3 regions of the Bacillus shivajii genome follow, and region 3 is predicted to be linked to each of the others. Evidence: riboswitches for the same ligand, from Rfam matches in the RefSeq annotation. Region 3 holds a riboswitch; each other region holds the start of a gene.
The links. Region 3 has a riboswitch for thiamine pyrophosphate ahead of LGQ02_RS16080 (thiazole synthase). Riboswitches for the same ligand answer to the same signal wherever they lie in the genome.

Region 1 (3,281 bases), 1.9 Mb from region 3:
ATAATCCTTCCAATTCCTCATGCTTTCAACCTCGGTCGTAGTTGATCTAGTAAATAATGTTTCAATTCAACAACAGATGGTTCACTTAAATCATGAATCGATCTTGGGCGCTTTGTCGGAACGTAAACCTCTTGAAGTTGCTGAACAGGTGTTTCTGTAAGAATGAACACTCGGTCTGATAAAAATAACGCTTCATCTACATCATGGGTAATGAATAAAACCGTTTTTTGCCACTTTTTCCATTGCTCTAATAACCATTCTTGCATGGATATCCTAGTTATCGCATCTAAGGCACTAAATGGCTCATCTAAAAGCAAGACATTAGAACCACTTAAAATCGTCCGTAAAAAAGAGACTCTTTGTTTCATACCTCCAGATAAATCACCCGGATATTTGTTTTCGGTACCTTTCAAACCAAACTCTTCTAAAAGGCCTCTTACCTGTTCATGAGCTTGGCGTTTCTTTACCCCTTTTAATTCTAGTGGCAAAGATGCGTTATCAATAATCGTTCGCCAAGGCATGAGCAAATCTTGTTGAGGCATATACCCAACATGACCGAGTCGATCCTCAAACACCTCACCGTTGATCAATATATTACCAGCAGTAGGTTGTTCTAAGCCGGTAATTAATTTAAACAATGTACTTTTTCCTGATCCACTCGGGCCAACGATGCTTACAAACTCACCAGGCTTTACGTCGAGTTGAAGGCTATCAATGATTAATGTAACGTCCTGCCCTTTGTCCTTTGCATAGTGAAAGCTGACACCTTCAAACTGTAATACTGGTTCACTCATCTGTTGGCCACATCTCTTGACGATAAGACATATCCCAAAACATATACTCAAACCGTGTTGTATTTAAGAAGATTTCCTCTAGTTTTACAAGCTCTTCTTCTGGCTTTCCTGCGGTCAACTCGTCAAGTAAATCAATGCACCATGTTGCCAGCTGACCAAATTCGTCAGAGCTATACATTTGAATCCACCCTCCGTAAAATTCATGCTCACTTGCTCCAGGCTTTTCATTCAACTCTTTACCGATTTCCCAGTAGCTCCACATACAAGGCAAAAGAGCGGCGACAAGTTCGGCTAAGCCTCCATTTTGACCGACATGTAACATGTAGTGTGTATATGCAAGCGTTGTTGGAGCTGGTTTTGCTGTTTCGAGCTCTTCTTCACTAATTCCAAACTTTTTTGCGTACTCTCGATGCAAAGACATTTCCTCGTTTAGAGTTGAATCTAACAAGTTAGCAAACTTCCCCATCGTCTCAACATCTTTTGCCTTCATTGCACCAATTGCAAATAGTTTCGCATAGTCAATTAAATAAAGATAATCTTGGATCATAAAAAATCGGAATTTGTCCTTTTCTAACGTTCCTTCCCCAATCCCTTGCACAAATGGGTGGGCATGGTTTTTACGCCAAATCGGTTTCAAGTTTTCGTGTAATCGTTCACTAAATTTCATGCTTTTTCACTCCTTTATTTTTTAATGACTCTAACTATCGTTAAAACATCATAAACAAAACTTGGCTTATCGCCAAGTCCTAATGGCGACAGCCTTAGTTGCCACAAGCATAACTCCATTGATTAAACTTCGAGTTGCGACGAGTAACCGCAGGAGCACAAAGCAACAGCTTCGTCGAAATAACTCCGACCTGCGACGAGTAAACGCAGGAGCAGTTACTTTAATCCTTTAGCAAAGTTAAAAATTCTTAAAGTGTGACAAAAAATAAAACCACTCCTATAGCAAGAAGTGGTTAAAAAACTTAATAAATTTTTGCACGTATATTGAAAAAAATACACGTCATTCATTTATCATATTACACTTCTTCCCTACGCTAGTACGAACTAGATCAGGTTAAAAGGGTTAAGACCTGTCGTCTCTCTCAGCTTCGATAAGCACCCCTAGAGTGATTCTATTTAATTTTCGAAATCATTAATCTATGAATATTTGTACCATACTTATATGGTTTAATCAACAACTGAAGAAAATATATGACAGTCCCCCAAAAAGTATAACCATTAATTTCTAGATGCTTCCAGGTGCCAGGCACCTGGAAATTTTATGGAATCAACTAGAGGACCTGTAGAGGGTTTAACGGTTATAAATAGAATTTCTTATTTATTCAAAACTTCTTTCCAGCTCATCGACTAAGGTACCGACGTAAGCTACGGCTTTTTTAATCGGATCAGGTGTTGACATATCGACGCCAGCTAGCTGCATAAGCTCGAGTGGTTTTAACGTTCCTCCAGCTTTTAAAGCAGAAATCCATCGATCAACAGCCGGTTGCCCTTCTTCCTTGATCGTTTGCGCGGCTGCTGTTGAGGCGGTTAACCCTGCAGAGTACGTATATGGATATAGTCCCATATAATAATGAGGCTGGCGCATCCACGTTAACCCTGCCCCGTCATCGATTTCAACCGCATCGCCCCAAAATTGCGACAACAACTCCTTTTTTTGCTCACATAGAAGTTTAGCCGTAATTGGCGTTCCTTCGTCTGCTAAGTCGTACACACGACGTTGAAGCTCGCCTTCTAAAATATGAGTGACAAAGTTGTGATAATACGTTCCTAAGGACTGGAGAATGACCCACCGGCGCATTCGATCATCATTTGGCTTCGCTAAGATGTGCTGGCTTAATAACATCTCATTCATTGTTGACGGGGCTTCTATAAAATATCTAGACGGACGAGTATTCGAGATGTTTTGATAACGACCAGCTAACCGGAAGTGACCGGCATGACCTAGTTCATGCGCAAGCGTAAACGCATTTCTCATCGAATCACTCCACGTCATTAAAATATACGGGTGAACACCATAAGGACTTGAGCAGAACGCTCCAGAACGCTTTCCGACGTTGTCAGCACGATCAACCCAGCGACTGTGCACTCCTTGCTTCATGATCTCCATATATTCAGGCCCCATCACTTCAAGTGATTCTAGGACAAGCTTTGATGCTTCTTCATACGTAATTTCAGGTTCAAATTCTGGATCAAGTGGCGCTTTCAGATCACTAAATTTCATTTGTTCCAACCCGAGAACACGTTTTTTCAACTTCGCATAACGGCGCATATGTGGCGCAAGCTCCGTTTGTATTGTATCTAACTGATTATGATACATCTCTTTCGTGACTTGTTGCTCATGAAGGAGCATATCTGTAACTGAATCATAGTTTCTAAGGCGCGCTTCAACGACTTGTTTTTTCACTTCTGTCGCATATGTCGCAGCATACGTATTTTTATACTGCTCTAGTGTCGCAACAAACGAGTCATACGCGTTTCGAC
Region 2 (3,281 bases), 150 kb from region 3:
ATACGGAACGGTCATGTTTGAAGGAGAGAAATTCCTTGGAACAACTGATGAGTCATTTGAAGTTACATCGATTATGATCTGGACAGAGGATAATGATCGGTTGAAAGGACTCACGAAAAATGACTTTAAATTTATTGAAAAAGAAATATTAATCCGTTATCCAAAAGCAAAAATCGAATGGAAACGTCCGATCAGCGATTTACTAAAGAAGATGAAAAATGAGGAACGACTTTCATTAAAAGAATAAACAAGGGCTACCCTATCAAGCTGTAAAAGATCAATCAGGATATCGAGAAAACTTGATACGATCCAGCCCTTTTTTGTCATGTTACTGATGGGTTCATATAAATATTAAAGATAACAAAGATGATAATGATAGGCAAAATAATTGCTAATAAATTACATACAACTCCGGCAATCGCTATATACTTTCCTTTCTGAGCGGTCTTTTTCGTCTCAAGCAGAGCGATAACACCTAATATCATGCCTAAAAGGCCTAATATCATTCCGATCCAAACAAAAACGATGAACAAAAGAGCAATGATTCCAACTACTAAAGAAACGACAGCCTTTGTATTATTTTTTTCTATTTTTCCTACTTGAAAGCCAGTCACCTTCAGGCCCCTTTCTTCTCAAACTTAATTGAATGATTAAGTGAAAAATGATCTTTTCTTGCATCATTTCATACATATACAAGCGTTGCAATGATATGCACTACAGCAAATAAAAGTTATAGTCAGTACCGATTGAATGATTCTGATATAGGAGGAAGAAATGAATACTCATAAATCAATCAGCTGTGATCATTGTGCAAAAAAATTGACGTATCGTACTGATCTCGTTGTGGCAACAGTTTTTCTAGCGGTCGTCCCGTACTGTCACAATTGTTTTGTTAAGAAAATTAAAGGTATGTCTACACTACTTGTGGATAACACACCAGTGAATGGCACAGCCTCGAACGTTTTTTCCGTTTTAGCACTCATTTTTTTACCTCTTTTATTTTTCATCGATTCGCCAGTTAGGTGGGGATTTATAGCGCTTATTCTCCTCTCTCTTGGGTATAGAGCTTATTCTTACTTTGCATATGAACGTCACTTACATTAAGATTAAAATCAATGACTTTACAAAACAAGTTTTTTATCGTTAGAATATAAATAACAACATTATAACCGTAATTCGCACTAGGGGTGCTATAACGCTGAGAGACAGGTGAAATTCCTGTTAACCCTTTGAACCCGAACTAGATAATACTAGCGTGGGGAAGTGCCAGTGACGTCATATGAATATGATACGTTTGACTATCACTGCATTTCCTTGTGGAAGTGCAGTTTTTTTATTGCCCTTTAAGCGAAAATACGGAACGATGTTGAACATATTTTCAAGGAGGAATATTTTCATGCAAGGATTAAGTTGTGGAACTAGTAGAATTGTTGGATGTCGTTTTTCCGTTTATCCAATGACCGACAGATTTGTTGATGTCATTAAAGGAGCGCTAACGGAAGTTGATACGAGCAAAGTATGGATGAAAACAGATGATGTAAGTACATGTATTCGCGGAAGAAGTGAACATGTTTTTGATGTAACAAAAGCGATTTATGTTCATGCTGCAAAAACGGGTGTACACGTTGTCTTCAATGGAACATTTTCAATTGGTTGTCCTGGTGACTCTGATGGAGATACGTACATGTCAGAAGATGATGTCAGGTTAAACGAAGAAGCATCTCAACAAGAAAATATAGAAGTAGCTTCGCAATTTGCCCTCTATCCGATGAATAACGAAAATTATATGCAAGTCATTGCAGACCAGATTGGTATTGCTAAGGAGCACGGGACATTTACAAAAGGTGTTCATTACGCTTCACGCCTTGACGGTGATGCAAATGATGTTTTTAAAACGTTAGAAGAAGCGTTTGTCAATGCTTCGAAAACAGATGAACGTAGCCATGTGACGATGACAACAGCAATTTCAGCGAACAGTCCATCAAAGAAAGATAAATAAGGGGGACAAGTGTCATGACGAGTAAATGGAATTTACGTGAAATTGTCCTTATGTCGATATTAGGTGTCGTCTTCGGAGTTATTTATCTCCTTTTTTACTTTTTCGGTCAAGGCTTAAGAAATGTGTTAACTCCATTTGGCCTTGGTCCATTTGGCTACGAAGTGATTTTTGGGATTTGGTTCATCGTTTCGATCATTACAGCTTATATTATTCGAAAACCAGGAGCTGCACTTATCTCAGAGACAATTGCTGCTACGATTCAAGTATTAATCGGAAGCCCTGCAGGACCGCGACTGATTATCACAGGAATTATCCAAGGACTAGGTGCCGAAGCCGTGTTCGCTGCAACAAAATGGCAAAACTACACAACAAAAGTTCTCGTTTTAGCCGGAATGTCTGCGGCTATTTTCAGCTTTGTATGGGGATGGTATATCTCAGGTTTTGCTGCATTATCTACTGAACTTGTAACAGCGATGTTTATTGTCCGTCTCATTAGTGGTGCACTTCTAGCTGGTTTATTAGGTAAATACATTAGCGATCAACTTGCCAATACCGGTGTACTACGAAGCTATGCTCTTGGGAAGGAGTGGAAAGCACAACGTGAAAACAAAGCATCTTAATAAAGAAAGTCCTCTCATTTCTGTAGAGGACTTCTCTTTTGATTATGACTCTCAAAAAAATCCGACGATTAAAAATATGAATTTACGAATCGAAAGAAATGAAACGGTTCTCCTAATGGGACCAAGTGGCTCAGGAAAAAGCACGCTAGCCCTTTGTTTGAATGGATTATATCCAGATGCTGTAGAAGGTTGGAAAAAAGGGAGTATTTATTATAAAGGAGAAAACATTGAGTCATTTGAAAAAGGTGTATTAAATAAGAGAATCGGTGTGGTCTTCCAAGATCCTGAAAGCCAATTTTGTATGGTAACTGTCGAAAACGAACTTGCCTTCACAATGGAAAACATCCAAGTTCCTCGTGAAGAAATGAAGCCACGCATTGAGAAGATCGTACGTCAAGTGGGGATTGAATCATTACTAAAAAGGCCAATCCATGAACTTTCCGGTGGACAAAAACAAAAGGTTGCTCTTGCTTCTGTCCTTCTTTTAGAACCGGAATTAATCATTTTAGACGAACCGACAGCAAACTTAGACCCCTATTCACGTAAAGGGTTTATTGATTTGATCGGTCAATTAAAAGTAAATCATCATTTAGCCGTTCTCATTATTGAACACCAGCTTGACGACTGGCTATCATTTACTGATCGTGTCATATGCCTAAGTC
Region 3 (3,281 bases):
GACAGCTGACGCAAATGTACAGCCTGTACCGTGTGTGTTTTTCGTATCAATTCGCGGTGTTTTGAAAAAGTGAAAAGAGTTTCCATCAAATAATAAATCAACGACCGAATCGTCTTCATCACTATGCCCACCTTTTATGACAACTGTTTTTACACCCATGTTAATAAAATCTTGTGCAACTTTTTTTCGATCCTCCATTGATTCAATCGTTCTTCCAGTGATCGCTTCTGCTTCTGGAATGTTCGGTGTTGTCACTGTTGCAAGTGGAAGGAGGTCTTCAATAAGTGCGTTTGTTGAGTCATTTGTTAACAAAGAAGCGCCACCTTTTGCGACCATCACAGGGTCAACGACGACATTGTTCCATTTGTAATAACGAATTTTTTCAGCGACAAGTCGAATACGTTCTTGATCAAATAACATACCCGTTTTGACCGCATCAACACCGATGTCTTCGGCGATGGAGGTGATTTGCTCATCAAGCCCTTTTAACTCAACAGGGTAAACGCCTTGAACACCTAATGTATTTTGAGCAGTGATCGCAGTGATTGCCGACATACCGAAAACGTCTAGTTCTTGAAATGTTTTTAAATCGGCTTGGATCCCAGCTCCACCTCCACTGTCGGAGCCAGCAATTGTTAATGCTTTTGCTATCATATTATCTCTCACCCTTCATTGAAAATTTCCAAAAAGAAAGCACCGCTCGAAAAGGGGAACGGTGCGACGATTTTAGAAGGTAGAAGCTATTTAGAATAATCATACTGAAACCTTCGTATTCTCAGTTGTATCCGTTCCACTTCCCTACGCTAGTATCACCTAGATCAGGTTCAAAGGGACCAAGTAAGGATCTTGTCTCAGCCTCGCGGCGCCCCTAGTGGAAACTATTTATTTTGTTATATTTATGCTACCATAAATCATTTTAACATGTCGATCATGTTTGAAGTGGGGGACTGATAAGTTTTTGCAGATCGATATTACATAACACTATAATATTTGTTATGATTAAACGTGTAAGATAAAAATAAAGCTGTTTTCTAAATGTTTGCTCCTGCGATTACTAGTCGCAGGTAAAAAGTGTTGCTTATGAAGTGATAAGTATAAACTCGAAACAGTGAAAGGCGGCGACTCCGGCGGGAATAGCACGAGCTGAAGATCCAGTTTGGAAAGAAAGTGCATTTTCTTTCCAAACTTAGCTAAAGCCGTGCCCGCGGCAAAGAAGACACCGTGATAGCGAGTAAAGCGAAGCTAGAACGGATGTCGCACTAGTGCCTTGAGGTGAAAGCGTCCGCCTGTAACGGTTTTGTGAAGCAACAAGTTATACGAAAAGAGCCAAAAAGCTAGGGGTGCCAATTTGATTGGCTGAGAGGGTCTATGATCCAACTCTTTGAACCTGAATTGGTTAAGGCCAACGGAGGGAAGCAATTGCGTTAACGTTATCAAAGTTATCACTCAATGCTTACCTCCTTCAGGTGAGCATTTTTTTATTGGGGACAAATCAAGAATCTACTAGACGGAGGGGTACAAATGAATGATGTATTAACAATTGGGGGAAAAACACTTTCGAATCGATTATTTGTCGGGACTGGCAAATTTGCGGATCATGAGAAAATGGGGGAAGCGATCCGCAAGTCACAGTCTAAAGTTGTAACGGTTGCATTACGCCGTGTTGATATAGAAGCGAAAGAAGAGGATATCCTAAATGATATTCCAAAAGATTGTATCTTAATGCCGAACACATCTGGCGCGAGAACCGCAGAAGAAGCGATTAGAATTGCTAGACTTGCAAAAGCTTGTGGGATGGGGAATTGGATTAAAATTGAAGTGATTTCAGACAATAAATATTTACTTCCAGACAATGAAGAAACGACGAAAGCTACTGAAATCTTAGCAAATGAAGGTTTCGTTGTATTCCCTTACATGAATCCAGATTTAATGTCTGCAAAGAAAATGGTTGATGCAGGGGCGGCAGCGACTATGCCACTTGGTGCACCGATAGGTTCAAATAAAGGGATACGTATGAAAGAAATGGTTCAAATAATTATTGATGAAATTGACGTACCAGTTATCGTTGATGCTGGTATTGGTAAACCGTCTGAAGCAGCTGAAGCGATGGAGATGGGAGCTGATGCAGTTCTTGTAAACACAGCAATTGCAACAGCTGAAGACCCTGTAGAAATGGCAGAAGCATTTGATTTAGCTGTAAAAGCTGGTAGGAAAGGTTATTTAGCGGGGTTAGGCCCAATATCATCAAAAGCGAAAGCATCTTCACCTTTAACAGGCTTTTTAAACACATAATGGGAGGCGAAAAACATGAGTTTTTACAATGAACTGTTAGAAATTCGCGACCTCCCGTATGGTAAAATGTTTGAGTCGATCACAGGATGGGATGTTGAGCGAGTATTACAAAAAGACCGTTTAAATGAACGAGATTATTTCATTTTACTTTCTCCAGCTGCAGAAGGTTATTTAGAGGAAATGGCGCAAAAAGCTCATCGATTAACAGTACAGCATTTCGGAAAAACAATGCAGCTATATTTACCACTCTATTTATCTGATTACTGTGTGAACATCTGTAAATATTGTAGTTTTAGTGTCAATCATGATTTTCCAAGACGTAGGTTGACGATGGAAGAAGTCGACCGAGAAGCAAAGATTATTGCTGACAGAGGGATTAAACATATTATTTTACTCTCGGGAGAATCTCGCCTTCATTCATCAGTTGATTATTTAAAAGATAGTATGACTGTTTTGAAGAAGTATTTCTCATCTGTTGGTCTTGAAATTCAACCGCTAGATGAACAAGAATATAAAGAGCTTGTTGAATGCGGTGTCGATGGACTAACGGTTTATCAAGAAGTTTATAACGAAGAAATTTATCGAGATATTCATGTTGCTGGTCCGAAGCGAGATTATAAGTATCGTCTTGATACACCAGAACGAGGAGCGAAAGCCGGGATGCGCTCAGTAAATATTGGGGCACTACTGGGGATGGATGATTGGCGAAAAGAATGCTATATGACAGGAAGGCACGCGAGTTATTTACAAAATAATTTTCTAGAAACAGAAGTCGGTGTGTCGTTTCCAAGAATGCGTCCACACGCTGGGAGTTTCCAGCCGAAAGTAAATGTTACAGATAAAAACCTTGTTCAAGCGATCTTGGCACTTCGCTTGTTTTTACCGAGGACAGGTATTAATATTTCTACTAGAGAAACACCAGACTTTCGTGACAAGTTAATTCCACTTGGTGTTACAAAAATGTCAACTGATTCTTCGACTGTTGTCGG

Region 1: another riboswitch for thiamine pyrophosphate. It lies ahead of tenA (thiaminase II); the one in region 3 lies ahead of LGQ02_RS16080 (thiazole synthase).
Region 2: another riboswitch for thiamine pyrophosphate. It lies ahead of LGQ02_RS15390 (Ykof family thiamine-binding protein); the one in region 3 lies ahead of LGQ02_RS16080 (thiazole synthase).

Annotation. Positions count from the first base shown of each region.
Region 1 covers NZ_CP084703.1:787,669-790,949, reverse strand. The annotation lists gene LGQ02_RS03815 (ABC transporter permease) at 1-21, opposite strand, end outside; gene LGQ02_RS03810 (ABC transporter ATP-binding protein) at 18-794, opposite strand; gene tenA (thiaminase II) at 787-1,461, opposite strand; TPP riboswitch at 1,810-1,913, opposite strand; gene pepF (oligoendopeptidase F) at 2,119-3,281, opposite strand, start outside.
Region 2 covers NZ_CP084703.1:3,165,187-3,168,467, forward strand. The annotation lists gene LGQ02_RS15375 (sigma-w pathway protein ysdB) at 1-247, shown strand, start outside; gene LGQ02_RS15380 (DUF4190 domain-containing protein) at 324-614, opposite strand; gene LGQ02_RS15385 (hypothetical protein) at 775-1,104, shown strand; TPP riboswitch at 1,174-1,279, shown strand; gene LGQ02_RS15390 (Ykof family thiamine-binding protein) at 1,397-1,999, shown strand; gene LGQ02_RS15395 (ECF transporter S component) at 2,014-2,619, shown strand; gene LGQ02_RS15400 (ABC transporter ATP-binding protein) at 2,600-3,281, shown strand, end outside.
Region 3 covers NZ_CP084703.1:3,311,443-3,314,723, reverse strand. The annotation lists gene thiD (bifunctional hydroxymethylpyrimidine kinase/phosphomethylpyrimidine kinase) at 1-654, opposite strand, end outside; TPP riboswitch at 779-880, opposite strand; TPP riboswitch at 1,327-1,431, shown strand; gene LGQ02_RS16080 (thiazole synthase) at 1,522-2,292, shown strand; gene thiH (2-iminoacetate synthase ThiH) at 2,308-3,281, shown strand, end outside.